4 regions of the Enterobacter sp. QK-SA4 genome follow, and region 4 is predicted to be linked to each of the others. Evidence: predicted binding sites of a transcription regulator. Region 4 holds the regulator's gene; each other region holds the start of a gene.

Region 1 (3,972 bases), 2.8 Mb from region 4:
AAGGTTTCCCAATCTTTGCCTATGACGGCTCGCTGGGCGGCAAGTATCCGGTTATCTGCGTGGTGCTGTTTAACCCGGCCAACGGCACCTGCTTCGCCTCATTCGGGGCGCACCCTGACTTCGGCGTGGCGCTGGAGCGTACCGTTACCGAGCTGCTGCAGGGCCGTAGCCTGAAAGATCTCGACGTCTTCACTCCGCCAACGTTTGACGATGAAGAAGTGGCCGAGCATACCAACCTTGAAACCCACTTCATTGACTCCAGCGGTTTAATTTCCTGGGATATGTTCAAGCAGGACGCCGACTATCCGTTCGTGGACTGGAGCTTTGCCGGTACCACGGAAGAAGAGTTCGCCACGCTGATGGCTATCTTCAACGCGGAAGATCAGGAAGTCTACATTGCCGACTACGAACATCTTGGCGTCTACGCGTGCCGCATTATCGTTCCGGGCATGTCCGACATCTACCCGGCTGAAGATCTGTGGCTGGCGAACAACAGCATGGGTGCCCATCTGCGCGAAACGCTGCTGGCTCTGCCGGGCAGCGAGTGGGAGAAAGAAGATTATCTGAACCTGATCGCCCAACTGGACGAAGAAGGCCATGATGACTTTACCCGCGTACGCGAACTGCTGGGCCTGGCGACCGGTAAAGACAACGGCTGGTATACCCTGCGCATCGGTGAGCTGAAAGCGATGCTGGCCCTGGCGGGTGGCGATTTGGATCAGGCCCTGGCCTGGACCGAGTGGACCATGGAATTCAACCAGTCTGTCTTCTCTGCCGAACGCACCAATTATTACCGCTGCCTGCAAACCCTGTTGCTGCTGGCCCAGGAAGAGGACCGCGAGCCGCTGCAATACCTGAATGCTTTCGTGCGTATGTACGGAGCTGAGGCCGTAGAAGCAGCCAGCGCGGCCCTGAGCGGCGAAGCGCCGTTCTATGGCCTGCAGGCTGTTGATAGCGATCTGAAAGCCTTCCCGGCGCATCAGTCGCTGCTGAAGGCCTACGAAAAGCTGCAGAAAGCAAAAGCCGCTTACTGGTTAAAATAAGCGCACATAACATTACCAGCAGTAGGCGTATTCAATCGTCTGGGCTATATTACGGGGCAATTTCATTGCCCCGTTTTTTATTTTCTTCGGCAATGACTGTTGATTGTAATAATAAAGTTAAACATGGGTAAATATAATAATATTTACCTGGGCTTTACTGTTACTTTTTATGGTAAATACTCCATATTAATTAACTGCGTCAGGGGTGGCCGAACGAAAAAATTCAACTCTTTTCATAACTTTTAAAATTTATTTTTATACGGATAATCAATTACTTACTCCGCATTTGTTGTAAAACCATACACACTGCGGGCCTATAAGCTAGGCGAGATATGATCTATATCAATTTCTCTTCTATAATGCTTTGTTAGTATCTCGTCGCCGACTTAATAAAGAGAGAGTTAGTGTGAAAGCTGACAACCCTTTTGATCTTTTACTCCCTGCTGCGATGGCCAAAGTTGCCGAAGAAGCGGGTGTCTATAAAGCAACGAAACACCCGATGAAGACGTTCTATCTGGCGATCACGGCTGGTGTGTTCATCTCTATCGCTTTCGTCTTCTACATCACCGCCACCACCGGTACTGCCGGAATGCCTTTCGGCATGGCCAAACTGATTGGCGGCATTTGCTTCTCACTGGGTCTGATTCTCTGCGTCATCTGCGGCGCCGACCTCTTCACCTCAACGGTGCTGATTGTCGTGGCAAAGGCCAGCGGAAGAATTACCTGGGGTCAGCTGGCACGTAACTGGCTTAACGTCTACGTGGGTAACCTGGTTGGCTGTCTGCTCTTTGTTTTGTTGATGTGGCTTTCTGGCGAGTACATGACCGCCAACGGTGGCTGGGGCCTTAACGTCCTGCAAACCGCCGACCACAAAATGCACCACACATTTATCGAAGCCGTTGCTCTCGGCATCCTCGCTAACCTGATGGTCTGCCTGGCTGTATGGATGAGCTACTCGGGTCGTAGCCTGATGGACAAAGCCTTAATTATGGTTCTGCCGGTTGCGATGTTTGTTGCCAGCGGCTTTGAGCACAGTATCGCGAATATGTTCATGATCCCAATGGGCATTGTCATCCGCGACTTTGCGAGCCCGGAGTTCTGGACCGCAGTTGGTTCATCCCCGGAAAGTTTCTCTCACCTGACTATTATGAATTTCATTACTGATAACCTGATCCCTGTCACTATCGGGAACATTATCGGTGGGGGTCTGTTAGTTGGGTTGACATACTGGGTCATTTACCTGCGTGGCGACGATCATCATTGATGGTTTTCTCAGGCAGTAAATAAAAAATCCACTTAAGAAGGTAGGTGTTACATGTCCGAGCTTAATGAAAAGTTAGCCACAGCCTGGGAAGGTTTTGCGAAAGGTGACTGGCAGAATGAAGTAAACGTACGTGACTTCATTCAGAAAAACTATACCCCGTATGAAGGTGACGAATCCTTCCTGGCTGGCGCAACTGACGCGACCACCAAGCTGTGGGACAGCGTAATGGAAGGCGTTAAACTGGAAAACCGCACTCACGCGCCAGTTGATTTTGACACCTCCGTTGCTTCCACCATCACTTCTCACGATGCTGGCTACATCAACAAAGCCCTTGAGAAAATCGTTGGTCTGCAGACTGAAGCACCACTGAAACGCGCAATCATCCCGTTCGGTGGTATCAAAATGGTTGAAGGTTCCTGCAAAGCGTATAACCGCGAGCTGGATCCAATGCTGAAAAAAATCTTCACCGAATACCGCAAAACCCACAACCAGGGTGTATTCGATGTTTACACCAAAGACATTCTGAACTGCCGTAAATCTGGCGTTCTGACTGGTCTGCCAGATGCGTATGGCCGTGGCCGTATCATCGGTGACTACCGTCGCGTTGCGCTGTACGGTATCGACTTCCTGATGAAAGACAAGTACGCGCAGTTTGTTTCCCTGCAGTCTGACCTGGAAAATGGCGTAAACCTGGAAGCGACTATCCGTCTGCGTGAAGAAATCGCTGAACAGCACCGCGCGCTGGGTCAGATCAAAGAGATGGCGGCGAAATATGGCTGCGATATCTCTGGTCCGGCTACCAACGCTCAGGAAGCTATCCAGTGGACCTACTTCGGCTACCTGGCCGCAGTTAAGTCTCAGAACGGTGCAGCAATGTCCTTCGGTCGCGTATCCACCTTCCTGGATGCCTACATCGAACGTGACCTGAAAGCAGGCAAAATCACCGAGCAAGACGCTCAGGAAATGATTGACCACCTGGTCATGAAACTGCGTATGGTTCGCTTCCTGCGTACCCCTGAATACGATGAGCTGTTCTCCGGTGACCCAATCTGGGCAACTGAATCCATCGGCGGTATGGGCGTTGACGGCCGTACTCTGGTAACCAAAAACAGCTTCCGCTTCCTGAACACCCTGTACACCATGGGTCCTTCTCCGGAGCCGAACATCACCGTTCTGTGGTCTGAAAAACTGCCTCTGAACTTCAAGAAATTCGCCGCTAAAGTGTCCATCGACACCTCTTCTCTGCAGTACGAGAACGATGACCTGATGCGTCCGGACTTCAACAACGACGATTACGCTATCGCTTGCTGCGTAAGCCCAATGGTTGTTGGTAAGCAAATGCAGTTCTTCGGTGCGCGTGCAAACCTGGCGAAAACCATGCTGTACGCAATCAACGGCGGCGTTGATGAAAAACTGAAAATGCAGGTTGGTCCTAAGTCTGAACCGATCAAAGGCGACGTTCTGAACTTCGACGAAGTGATGGACCGCATGGATCACTTCATGGACTGGCTGGCGAAACAGTACGTCACTGCGCTGAACGTTATCCACTACATGCACGACAAGTACAGCTACGAAGCCTCTCTGATGGCGCTGCATGACCGTGACGTTATCCGCACCATGGCGTGTGGTATCGCTGGTCTGTCCGTTGCAGCTGACTCCCTGTCT
Region 2 (3,972 bases), 2.0 Mb from region 4:
AGCCCACAACCACCACAGGCGCCCCTGACAACTCACCCTCGGTGAGGGATTTGATGATGATTTCCGGGCCAATGCCAGCCGGGTCACCCATGGTTACAGCAATAATTTTAGTCACTCAGTCTCTCCTCGATAAAATGCAACACCTCAAGCAGCGTCTCTTCGTTTCCGAAGCCCCCTGCTTTGGTCATTACCGGCTGCTGCCAGCCACAACCCAGAAATTTTCCGACTGGCACGCACTGTGCGACGCACCCGGTAATCTCAAACCCCCGAGCGTCCAGTGCCCTCGCGACAGCCATCGCCACGTCGCCACCGGAGACGTACAGCGCGTCAGGCGTCTGCGCCGCAAGCACCTGTCGGGTCAGTTCGCCTAAAAACGTACAGATTTTTTCGCCCAGGCCTGCGCGAGTGACACGATGCTGCTGGCAGAGTTGCTCGACCTGATGCCGGGCCTCGTGGCCCGCACAGGTATGCACAATGCAGTGATGGCCAGACTGAAGTACCTGCGCAATCTGTTCGAGATACCCGGACGTGTCTCCGCGCAGCGCGTCATTCACATCAATGAGTACCGACGAGACGTCCGCCTGGCTTACCGCCAGCGCAATCTGTCGTTGCGCGATCTCACTCATCGAGCCGACGACGGCCAGCAGTTGTTTACGCCGGACCGGGGCCAGATGACGGGCCAGCGCATCGCATAGTCCAGCAGAGCCCACCAGCAGCGGCGTCTGTGAGCAGGCCAACGCGGCATCGATAATGGCGTCCATCTCCTCATCGGTGTGCGCATCCACGATGAGCCATTCCGTTCCTCGGGCAAGTTCGGCAGTGAGCATTTTCACGGTCACGCTTTTAGCGCTCACCCCGGTAAACAGGTCAGCAATAGCGGCAGACGGGACGGGCGTTTTGGGATCGCTGGCAAATTCGGTTTCATTCACCGGAACGCCGTTTACCAGACACCTGCCGTACCGCGTGATCCGCCCTGCTGACGGGTATGCCGGCGCCACGATCACCTGCCGCCTGCCGCTTAATGCCTTAAGAACTTGAGATTCGGCTCCTGCGTTGCCGCGCAGCGTGGAATCCATCTTTTTAATGAGCCAGCGGGCATCCGCGATTTCAGCCCCGAGTGCGGCCACCCTTTCGGCCGCCTCCGATGCCTTCAGCGCCCGGGAGTCGGTGTTAACGATCAGCACATCGCTCGCCTGGGTAAACGGTGTATGAAACGCCACGCTGACTTTTTTGCCACACAGCGCCAGGCTGACACCGGCATCATTTGCGCCGGTAAAGTCATCGGCGACGACCACGACCACTCTGTTCACATTGCTCACTTTCATCCCCACTTCGGGTTAATCTTTCCCGTTAATGATTATATTCAATCATGATTGATTATATGTGAGCAAGATCAAGTTAATCAGTTTGCGAATAAATTATAAATTTAGCCACACGATGACCATGAAGCGTCTTGCTTGAGCGAAATCAATCATGGATACAGAGACAGGAGAAAAGCGTGGTTACGATCAACAGCACCCTGATTAGCGGGGCGAATGCCATCGCCGCCATCAGGCCATTACTTACTGATAAAACGCAGATCCTGCTGGTGACGGACGGCAATATTGCGCGTCTGGAGGCAGCAAAGCAGATCCGCGCGATCCTCGAAGAGGAGCAGCGCGGCGTCACAATTATCGACAATGTCCCGCCTGAGCCCACCCATCACGACGTGAACCAGCTGCTCTCGACGTTAAAGGGAACGTTTGGGCTGGTCGTCGGGCTCGGCGGTGGTAGCGTACTGGATGTAGCCAAACTGCTTTCAGTACTTTGTCACCCGCTTTCTCCGGGGCTGGACAACCTGCTCGCAGGCATAAAACCGGTGGCACGCATCGCGTCACTGCTGATCCCGGCCACTGCAGGAACCGGATCGGAAGCGACGCCGAATGCCATTCTGGCCATACCGGAGCAAAGCACGAAAGTGGGCATCATCTCCCCCGTCCTGCTGCCCGATTACGTCGCCCTGCTGCCGGAGCTGACGACCAGCATGCCCGCACACATTGCCTCATCCACCGGGATTGATGCCCTGTGCCATCTGATTGAGTGTTTCACCTCAACGGTCGCTAATCCGGTTAGCGATAACGCCGCGCTGATGGGCCTGTCTAAGCTGCTCAACAACATTGAAACGGCCTGCGCCGAACCGGGCAATCTGCTGGCGAAACTGGAGATGCTGTGGGCGTCTTACTACGGCGGGGTCGCCATTGCACATGCTGGCACGCACCTGGTTCACGCCCTGTCCTACCCGCTCGGCGGCAAATATCACCTGCCTCACGGGGTGGCCAACGCGATTCTGCTGGCGCCCTGCATGCGCGTGGTTCGTCCCCACTGCGTGACGAAATTTGCGCAAGTCTGGGATTTGGTGCCCGGCGCGGATACGTCGCTGTCAGACGAAGAAAAATCCCACGCTCTGGTGGAGTACTTTGCCGCGCTGGTTCGCAGACTCAACCTGCCGGATAACCTGGAGACACTGGGCGTACCGCGTGAAGATATCGCCTCCCTCAGTGATGCGGCCCTTAACGTTAAGCGGCTCATGAACAATGCACCCTGTCAGGTTAATCACGACGAGGTGCAGGCGATTTACCGGACACTGTTTCCCCAACATTAATAGCCAAGGAGTGTGTAATGCGTAACAACATCAGGGGCGTGCTAACGGCCGTTGTAACCCCCTTTGACACGGAAGGCGCGCTGAGCCTGTCGGGCCTGAAACGACAGATCGATCGTCAACTCAGTGCTGGCAACGGCATCTTCTGCGGCGGCACAAACGGCGAGTTCTTCGTGCTTAACGAAGAAGAAAAAATCGCCGTCACCCGCACCTGCGTGGAGACGGTGGCCGGGCGCGCACCGGTCGTGGCGCACATTGGGGAAATTTCGACCCGCGAAACCATCCGTCTGGGGAAACAGATCGCCTCGCTGGGCGTCGATGCCGTTTCCGTCATTACCCCTTACTTCGTTCCGCTGAAACAGTCTGAACTGGTCGCGCACTACACCGCTATCGCCGACGCGCTAGCCGTACCGGTATTTCTGTACAACATTCCAGCGCGTACCGGCAATACCATTGAACCCGCTACCGCACGCGCGCTGGCCGAACATCCCAACATCGTCGGTATTAAAGACAGTGCCGGGAGCTATGAAAGCCTGCGTGGATTCCTTAATGCGGTGAGGGACATGGATGGATTCGACGTGCTCAACGGCCCAGATTCGCTTATCCACCAGGGCTTCGTCGACGGATGTTCGGCCTGCATTTCCGGGCTGGCAAACGTGGCGCCGACGGCCATCAACGCTATCTGGTCACGCTTTAACGCGGGGGATATTGACGGTTCCCGCCTTGCGCAGGAGAGCGTCACCCAACTGCGCACCGAGCTGTACAACGTGGTGTTTTCCCCTGCCGCAGTCAAAAAAGCACTGCAGATCATGGGGGAAGACGTCGGTGAGAGTCGATATGCCGTGGCATTTAGCGAGCAGCAGTGCCAACAGATACGCCGAATAGTGACAACGTCACTTAACTAAACGGCGTTGGTTTCGTCAATAAGAATACCGGGTACCTGAGGTGCCCAGGATTCACTCGCCCTGAAGAGAGGCAAAGATGAATAATTTTACCGCTGAAGATACCCTAATCATTGTGGGCATTGTTATTGCTTACATCCTTTTCACCACCTGGCTGACCTTCCGGATCCGCAGTAAAAATTCCGGCGATTTTATGGAAGGCTCCCGCGCGATGCCGGCGTTTATTGTCGGGATCCTGCTGATGTCCGAGTATATCGGCGCTAAATCCACCATCGGCACCGCACAGGCGGCGTTTGAAGACGGCTTTGCCGCGTCATGGTCGGTCATCGGGGCCGCGATTGGCTTCCCGCTCTTTGGCCTGTTGCTGGTAAAACGCATCTACAACACCGGGAAAATCACTATCTCTGGTGCGATTGCTGAAAAATACGGTAA
Region 3 (3,972 bases), 2.5 Mb from region 4:
CAACGCTGACTAAACTTCACTATTTACTGAGTCAGGATCTGGACATTCAGTCCATTCGCAGCGCGATGATGCAAAACCTGCGCGGCGAGCTGACCCCGGACGAATAAGGAGTGCTCATGAAGCAACGCGCCCTGCTACTGGTCGATTTGCAAAATGATTTCTGCGCGGGTGGTGCGCTGGCCGTCGCCGAAGGTGACAGCACCGTTGACGTGGCAAACACGCTGATTGACTGGTGCAAAGCCCGCGGTGAAGCGGTTGTCGCAAGCCAGGACTGGCATCCGGCGAACCACGGCAGCTTTGCCAGCCAGCACAACGTCGAGCCTTTCACTCAGGGTGAACTCGACGGGCTGGCGCAAACCTTCTGGCCGGATCACTGCGTACAGCAGACGGAAGGCGCGGAGCTGCATCCGCTCCTGAATCAGAAAGCCGTCGATGCGGTGTTCCATAAAGGTGAAAACCCGGCTATCGACAGCTATAGCGCGTTTTTTGATAACGGGCATCGCCAGAAAACGGCGCTGGACGCGTGGTTACGTCATCACGAAATCACGGAGCTGATCGTGCTGGGCCTGGCGACGGATTACTGCGTGAAGTTTACCGTGCTGGACGCGCTCCAGTTAGGTTATACCATCAGCGTCATCACCGACGGCTGCCGCGGGGTAAACATTCATCCGCAGGACAGCGCTCAGGCGTTTATGGATATGGCTGCGGAAGGCGCAACGCTGTATACGCTCGAAGACTGGCTGGAAACGCAGGCGTAGTCTTTTACGCCCTCTCCCTGTGGGAGAGGGTATCAACCCGCACCGTTATTGCATTTTCATCGTCGCAATCGGCTTCGGCGTGATGCCGAAGTCTTCTTTCAGCTCGCGCTTGCTCTTCATCACCATCTGGCCTTTGGTGTCGATCGTCATGTGCTGCGCGTCGGTGTTATTGCGCGCCTGCCACAGCATCACCAGCTGTAAACTGTTCTCTTTTTGCTCCGGCGTCAGCGCGACGCCGTCGGGCCATTTTCCCAGTTCTACGGCGGTCACCAGACGCTGATAAATTTCCGGCGTCATGCCGCTAATCATGTCATCAATATTCACACTCGCGCCCTTTCAAAGGAATAATTTGCTGAATCGTTTTTTCAACCCTTAATCTGGTCACCGTTCTCATCATCGGTGAAGCTCATTGAGGCCGAGTTTACGCAGAAACGCTCGCCCGTAGGCTGTGGGCCATCCGGGAAGACGTGCCCAAGGTGCGCATCGCAGTTGCCGCAGCGAATTTCCGTGCGCACCATGCCGTGCGACGAGTCGGTCAGGTAGCGGATGGCCTCATCGCTCACCGGCTCGTAAAAACTCGGCCAGCCGCAGCCAGAATCAAATTTCGTTTGTGAATTGAACAACGGGGCATCACAGACCAGACAGTGGTAGACGCCGTCTCGCTTGTTGTGCAGTAAACGCCCGGTGAACGGCGGTTCCGTTCCGTGATTCTGCGTCACATAAAACTGCATTTCTGTGAGGTTTTTTTTCAAATCGTCAGGGTTACGTTGGTTCGACATATGCTTACATCTCGCTGTAGAAACAGACATCTTTCAACCCGGATTCTAACAAAACATTAACACCCTTGCGTGCACTTTTGATCTAAACTTATGTGTCGCGAATAAGCGGTCAGGCAATTGTGATCATGTTCACATTTTTATCCTGCGAGGACTTTAAAATCCCGGCTCAGCCCCCATATGGGTGCAAGCTCAAAGGGAAAGTGAGGCGAGTCAGTCGCACAAACGTTAGTCACAGGATTGATTTGTCGCAATGATTGACACGATTCCGCTTGACGCTGCGTAAGGTTTTTGTAATTTTACAGGCAACCTTTTATTCACTAACAAATAGCTGGTGGAATATATGACTATCAAAGTAGGTATCAACGGTTTTGGCCGTATCGGCCGTATTGTTTTCCGTGCTGCTCAGAAACGTTCTGACATCGAAATCGTTGGTATCAACGATCTCCTGGACGCTGAATACATGGCGTACATGCTGAAGTACGACTCAACTCACGGTCGTTTCGACGGCACCGTTGAAGTGAAAGACGGCCACCTGGTTGTTAATGGCAAAACCATCCGCGTTACTGCTGAAAAAGACCCAGCTAACCTGAAATGGAACGAAATCGGTGTTGACGTTGTTGCTGAAGCAACCGGTATCTTCCTGACCGACGAAACTGCACGTAAACACATCACTGCGGGTGCGAAGAAAGTTGTTCTGACTGGTCCTTCCAAAGACAACACCCCAATGTTCGTTCGTGGTGCAAACTTCGAAACTTACGCTGGCCAGGATATCGTGTCTAACGCATCCTGCACCACCAACTGCCTGGCACCGCTGGCTAAAGTTATCAACGACAACTTCGGCATCATCGAAGGTCTGATGACTACCGTTCACGCAACCACCGCTACTCAGAAAACCGTTGATGGCCCGTCTCACAAAGACTGGCGCGGCGGCCGTGGCGCGGCTCAGAACATCATCCCATCCTCTACCGGTGCTGCTAAAGCTGTAGGTAAAGTACTGCCAGAACTGAATGGCAAACTGACTGGTATGGCGTTCCGCGTTCCAACTCCTAACGTATCCGTTGTTGACCTGACCGTTCGTCTGGAAAAAGCTGCTTCTTATGAAGAAATTAAGAAAGCAATCAAAGCTGCTTCCGAAGGCGCAATGAAAGGCGTTCTGGGCTACACCGAAGACGACGTTGTTTCTACCGACTTCAACGGCGAAATCTGCACTTCCGTGTTCGATGCTAAAGCAGGTATCGCACTGAACGACAACTTCGTTAAACTGGTTTCCTGGTACGACAACGAAACTGGCTACTCTAACAAAGTACTGGACCTGATCGCTCACATCTCTAAATAAGTTGAGATGAGTGCTTGATCCAAAAAGGCGACTTCGGTCGCCTTTTTTTATTTATAAGACAGAGGATTGCTTAATGATTAATAAAATTTTTGCACTTCCGGTAGTCGAACAACTTACCCCTGTGCTCTCCCGCCGTCTGATTGACGGTGCCGACGTTATCGTCGTTGACCACCCACGCGTTAAAGCTTCCGTGGCGCTGAACGGCGCGCACCTGCTCTCCTGGAAACCGGAAGGTGAAGCCGAAGGTTTGTGGCTGAGCGATGCGACCTCCTTCAAAAAAGGGGCGGCTATTCGCGGCGGCGTGCCGATCTGCTGGCCGTGGTTCGGCCCGTCCGCACAGCCGGGTTTGCCGTCTCACGGTTTTGCCCGCAACCAGCAGTGGACGCTGAAAGCGCATAACGAAGATGACAACGGCGCAGCGCTGACCTTTGAGCTGCAGGCTAATGATGAAACCCGCGCCCTCTGGCCGCACGATTTCACCCTGTATGCCCGCTTCAAACTGGGTAAAACCTGTGAAATCGAACTGGAAGCTCACGGCGAGTTCGAAACCACCTCTGCCCTGCACACCTATTTCAACGTGGGTGATATCAGCGTCGTGAAGGTGAGCGGCCTGGGTGATACCTATATTGATAAAGTCGATAACGCGAAAGAAGGCAAACTGAGCGACGGCGTTCAGGCATTCCCTGACCGTACCGACCGCGTTTACCTGCACCCGGAAGCGTGCAGCGTGATCCACGACGGCGCCCTGAACCGCGGCATTGAAGTGGTCCATCATCATCACAGCGACGTGGTGGGCTGGAACCCGGGTCCGGCGCTGTCCGTCAGCATGGCCGACATGACGGATGATGGGTATAAAACGTTTGTCTGCGTGGAAACGGCTCGCGTGACCAACCCGCAGAAAGCGAGTGAAGAAAAACCGTCTCGTTTAGGGCAGACGATTCGCATTGTTAAGCGATAAATTCTCTGCACCACGCTAAAGCAAACGGGGCGCAAGCGCCCCGTTTTAATGCATCAATTGCACGATATTAGTGCGCAATCAGAACTTGTAGCTCACACCCACAGAGAAGATGCCTGCCCAGGACTTATCGACCATCGGGCT
Region 4 (3,972 bases):
CTGAAGGCCTACCCGGATACCCTGCCGGTCAGCCTGCGCCAGCTGAAAAAGGTGCGCCGCATTCGCGAATTCGACGACCTGATCACCGCGAAAATCCACGGCTTCGCCGATGCGATTGACTATTATCGTCAGTGCAGCGCCATGCCGCTGCTCAGCAAGATCACGCAGCCAACGTTGATTATTCATGCCAAAGATGACCCGTTTATGGATCATCACTCGATCCCCGCTCAGGAATTCCTGCCCGACAACGTTCACTATCAGTTGACCGAGCATGGCGGCCACGTCGGGTTTATCGGCGGCACGCTGCGCCGCCCGAAAATGTGGCTTGAGGCGCGTATTCCTGACTGGCTGACCCCTTATCTGGACGGTGCAAAATGATTATTCCCTGGCAGGATCTGGCTCCCGAAACGCTCGATAATCTGATTGAAAGCTTTGTATTACGCGAAGGCACCGATTATGGTGAACAGGAACGCTCGCTTGAGCAAAAGGTCAACGATGTTAAGCGCCAGCTGAAAAGCGGCGACGTGGTGCTGGTGTGGTCAGAACTGCATGAGACGGTCAATATCATGCCCCGCAACGCGTTTCACGGCTGATCTTCCACCCTTTTCAGTCAGGGAGTTGCTATGTCTGCCAGACATCCGGTTATTGCCGTTACGGGGTCGAGTGGTGCGGGAACCACCACCACCAGCCTCGCATTTCGCAAGATTTTCGCCCAGCTGAATCTCCGTGCGGCGGAGGTCGAAGGCGACAGCTTTCACCGCTACACGCGTCCGGAGATGGACATGGCCATTCGTAAGGCGCGCGATTCGGGTAAACACATCAGCTACTTCGGCCCGGAAGCCAATGACTTCGGCCTGCTGGAACAAACCTTTATAGAGTACGGCAAGAGCGGCAAAGGGCAGTCCCGCAAGTATCTGCACACCTATGATGAAGCCGTACCCTGGAATCAGGTGCCGGGCACCTTTACCCCCTGGCAGCCGCTGCCGGAACCCACCGACGTCCTGTTTTACGAAGGATTGCACGGCGGCGTGGTCACCCCTCAACACGACGTGGCGCGCCACGTGGATCTGCTGGTCGGCGTGGTTCCTATCGTAAACCTGGAGTGGATCCAGAAGCTGACGCGTGACATGAGCGAGCGTGGCCATTCTCGCGAAGCGGTGATGGACTCGGTGGTGCGCTCCATGGAGGATTACATTAACTTCCTGACGCCGCAGTTCTCCCGCACCCATATCAACTTCCAGCGCGTGCCGACGGTGGACACCTCCAACCCGTTCGCGGCCAAAAGCATCCCGTCGCTGGATGAGAGTTTTGTGGTGATCCATTTCCGCAATCTCGAAGGCATTGATTACCCGTGGCTGCTGGCAATGCTGCAGGGCTCGTTTATTTCGCACATGAATACGTTAGTGGTGCCGGGCGGGAAAATGGGGCTGGCGATGGAGCTCATCATGACGCCGCTGGTGGAGCGACTGATGGAAGGGAAGCAGATCGCGTGAGCATGTTCCCTCTCCCAGTGGGAGAGGGTTAGGGTGAGGGCATCAACACGCACGATGCCCCATCAATCACGCCTCGATCACTTCATACGAATGCGTGATTTTTACCGCTTTCTCCAGCATTAACGCCACAGAGCAGTACTTCTCCGCAGACAGGTCCACCGCACGTGAGACCGCCGCGTCTTTCAGTTCTTTACCGGTGACCACAAAGTGCAGGTTAATATGGGTGAACAGGCGTGGCGCCTCATCGCGACGCTCTGATGTGAGTTTAACCTCACAATCCGTCACGTCATGACGACCTTTTTGCAGAATCGACACCACGTCAATGGCGCTGCAACCCCCTGCCGCCATCAGCACCATTTCCATTGGGCTTGGCGCTTTATCGCCGGAGTTACCGTCCATCAAAATCTGGTGTCCTGACGCGGACTCGCCCAGGAACGTTAAACCTTCAACCCATTTCACGCGCGCTTGCATATTCATTAACTCCAACGTTGCATTTTTGGTGACAGATTACGCGTGCGTTACATTTCTCGCAATGGAAGGCGACCTGCATCATGCTGAAGCGAGACACCAGGAGACACGCGGCGAAAGCTATGCTAAAACACTCAGGATGCTACAGTAATACATTGACGTTACACGTGTATGCAGAGGACATCAAACTTTACTGGCTGCGAAACGTTACGGTAGCCGACTTCCCAGGGTATGGGTAAGAATTCGATTGCAACCCCAGAGTCCGGATGCATCTGATGACTCTGGTGACAGCTTATAACAGAGGATAACAGCGCATGGTGCTTGGCAAACCGCAAACAGACCCGACTCTCGAATGGTTCTTGTCTCATTGCCACATTCATAAGTACCCATCGAAGAGCACGCTGATTCACCAGGGTGAAAAAGCGGAAACGTTGTATTACATCGTTAAAGGCTCGGTGGCAGTGCTGATCAAAGATGAAGAAGGGAAAGAGATGATCCTTTCTTATCTGAACCAGGGCGATTTCATCGGTGAACTGGGCCTGTTTGAAGAGGGCCAGGAACGTAGCGCCTGGGTTCGTGCAAAGACAGCATGTGAAGTGGCTGAAATTTCTTACAAGAAGTTCCGTCAGCTGATTCAGGTTAACCCTGACATCCTGATGCGTCTTTCTTCCCAGATGGCGCGCCGTCTGCAGGTCACGTCAGAGAAAGTGGGTAACCTCGCCTTCCTGGACGTTACCGGCCGTATCGCACAAACCCTGTTGAACCTGGCGAAACAGCCAGACGCTATGACCCACCCGGACGGCATGCAAATTAAAATTACCCGTCAGGAAATTGGTCAGATCGTCGGTTGCTCCCGTGAAACAGTGGGCCGTATCCTGAAAATGCTGGAAGATCAAAACCTGATCTCCGCCCACGGTAAAACCATCGTGGTCTACGGAACGCGTTAATTCCGCTCAAACGGCGTGTCACCGCAGGGTGTCACGCCGTTTTTGTCTCTACTCCCCATGTGGCGCAGGCTGATCTATCACCCGGAAGTTAACTACGCACTGCGGCAAACGCTGGTGTTGTGTCTTCCTGTGGCCATAGGCCTGATCCTCGGACATCTTCAGCAAGGCCTGCTGTTTTCCCTCGTGCCCGCCTGCTGCAACATCGCCGGTCTGGACACGCCGCATAAGCGCTTTTTCAAACGCCTGATTATCGGTGGCTGCCTGTTTGCCGGCTGTAGCCTCGCCGTGCAGCTTCTGCTTGCCCGGGATATCCCGCTGCCGCTGATCCTGACCGTGCTGGCGATGACGCTCGGCGTCACGGCGGAAATCAGTTCGCTGCACGCCCGCCTGCTTCCCGCCTCGCTGATTGCGGCCATTTTCACGCTGAGCCTCGCCGGGAACATGCCGGTGTGGGAGCCGCTGCTGATCTACGCCCTGGGGACATTGTGGTACGGGCTGTTTAACTGGTTTTGGTTCTGGCTGTGGCGCGAACAGCCGCTGCGTGAATCCCTGAGCCTGCTCTATGTGCAGCTTGCGGATTACTGCGAAGCCAAATATACCCTGCTCACCCAGCATACCGACCCGGAAAAATCCTTACCGCCGCTGCTGACGCGCCAGCAGAAGGTGGTGGACCTGATAAGCCAGTGCTATCAGCAGCTGCATATGCTCGCCGCCAACAAGAACCACGAATACAAACGGCTGCTGCGCACCTTCCAGGTCGGGCTGGATCTGCAGGAGCACATCTCCGTAAGCCTTCATCACCCGCAGGAGGTGCAAAAGCTGGTCGAGCGCAGCCACGCCGAAGCGGTGATCCGCTGGAACGCACAAACCGTGTCCGCACGTCTGCGCGTGCTGGCCGATGATATTCTCTACCACCGCTACCCGACGCGCTTTAACATGGAAAAACAGCTGGGCGCGCTGGAGAAAATCGCCCGCCAGCATCCCGATAACCCGGTCGGCCAGTTTGCCGCCTGGCACTTCAGCCGCATCGCCCGCGTGTTGCGCACGCAGCGCCCGCTTTATCC

Evidence for each region. Region 4 encodes CRP, which controls carbon source genes, mostly activating them, when cyclic AMP is high. Its sites were predicted from a motif close to ATGTGANNNNNNTCACAT; they were not measured.
Region 1: a site for CRP is predicted at 1,374-1,391, ahead of focA (formate transporter FocA). Genes of this name have one in related genera too.
Region 2: a site for CRP is predicted at 1,382-1,399, ahead of AC1VYI_RS12745 (iron-containing alcohol dehydrogenase). Genes of this name have one in related genera too.
Region 3: a site for CRP is predicted at 1,655-1,672, ahead of msrB (peptide-methionine (R)-S-oxide reductase MsrB). Genes of this name have one in related genera too.

What each region holds. Positions count from the first base shown of each region.
Region 1 covers NZ_JBXFXH010000007.1:3,192,637-3,196,608, forward strand. Annotated here, with positions in the region: gene ycaO (30S ribosomal protein S12 methylthiotransferase accessory factor YcaO) at 1-1,043, shown strand, start outside; gene focA (formate transporter FocA) at 1,450-2,307, shown strand; gene pflB (formate C-acetyltransferase) at 2,359-3,972, shown strand, end outside.
Region 2 covers NZ_JBXFXH010000007.1:2,353,374-2,357,345, reverse strand. Annotated here, with positions in the region: gene AC1VYI_RS12755 (D-threonate 4-phosphate dehydrogenase) at 1-115, opposite strand, end outside; gene dtnK (D-threonate kinase) at 108-1,325, opposite strand; gene AC1VYI_RS12745 (iron-containing alcohol dehydrogenase) at 1,499-2,641, shown strand; gene AC1VYI_RS12740 (dihydrodipicolinate synthase family protein) at 2,659-3,543, shown strand; gene AC1VYI_RS12735 (sodium:solute symporter family protein) at 3,620-3,972, shown strand, end outside.
Region 3 covers NZ_JBXFXH010000007.1:2,870,806-2,874,777, forward strand. Annotated here, with positions in the region: gene ansA (asparaginase) at 1-107, shown strand, start outside; gene pncA (bifunctional nicotinamidase/pyrazinamidase) at 117-758, shown strand; gene AC1VYI_RS15370 (YeaC family protein) at 804-1,067, opposite strand; gene msrB (peptide-methionine (R)-S-oxide reductase MsrB) at 1,124-1,537, opposite strand; gene gapA (glyceraldehyde-3-phosphate dehydrogenase) at 1,878-2,873, shown strand; gene AC1VYI_RS15385 (D-hexose-6-phosphate mutarotase) at 2,947-3,831, shown strand; gene AC1VYI_RS15390 (MipA/OmpV family protein) at 3,910-3,972, opposite strand, start outside.
Region 4 covers NZ_JBXFXH010000007.1:391,306-395,277, reverse strand. Annotated here, with positions in the region: gene AC1VYI_RS03320 (hydrolase) at 1-378, shown strand, start outside; gene AC1VYI_RS03315 (YheU family protein) at 375-593, shown strand; gene AC1VYI_RS03310 (phosphoribulokinase) at 624-1,493, shown strand; gene AC1VYI_RS03305 (OsmC family protein) at 1,560-1,964, opposite strand; gene crp (cAMP-activated global transcriptional regulator CRP) at 2,276-2,908, shown strand; gene AC1VYI_RS03295 (YccS/YhfK family putative transporter) at 2,966-3,972, shown strand, end outside.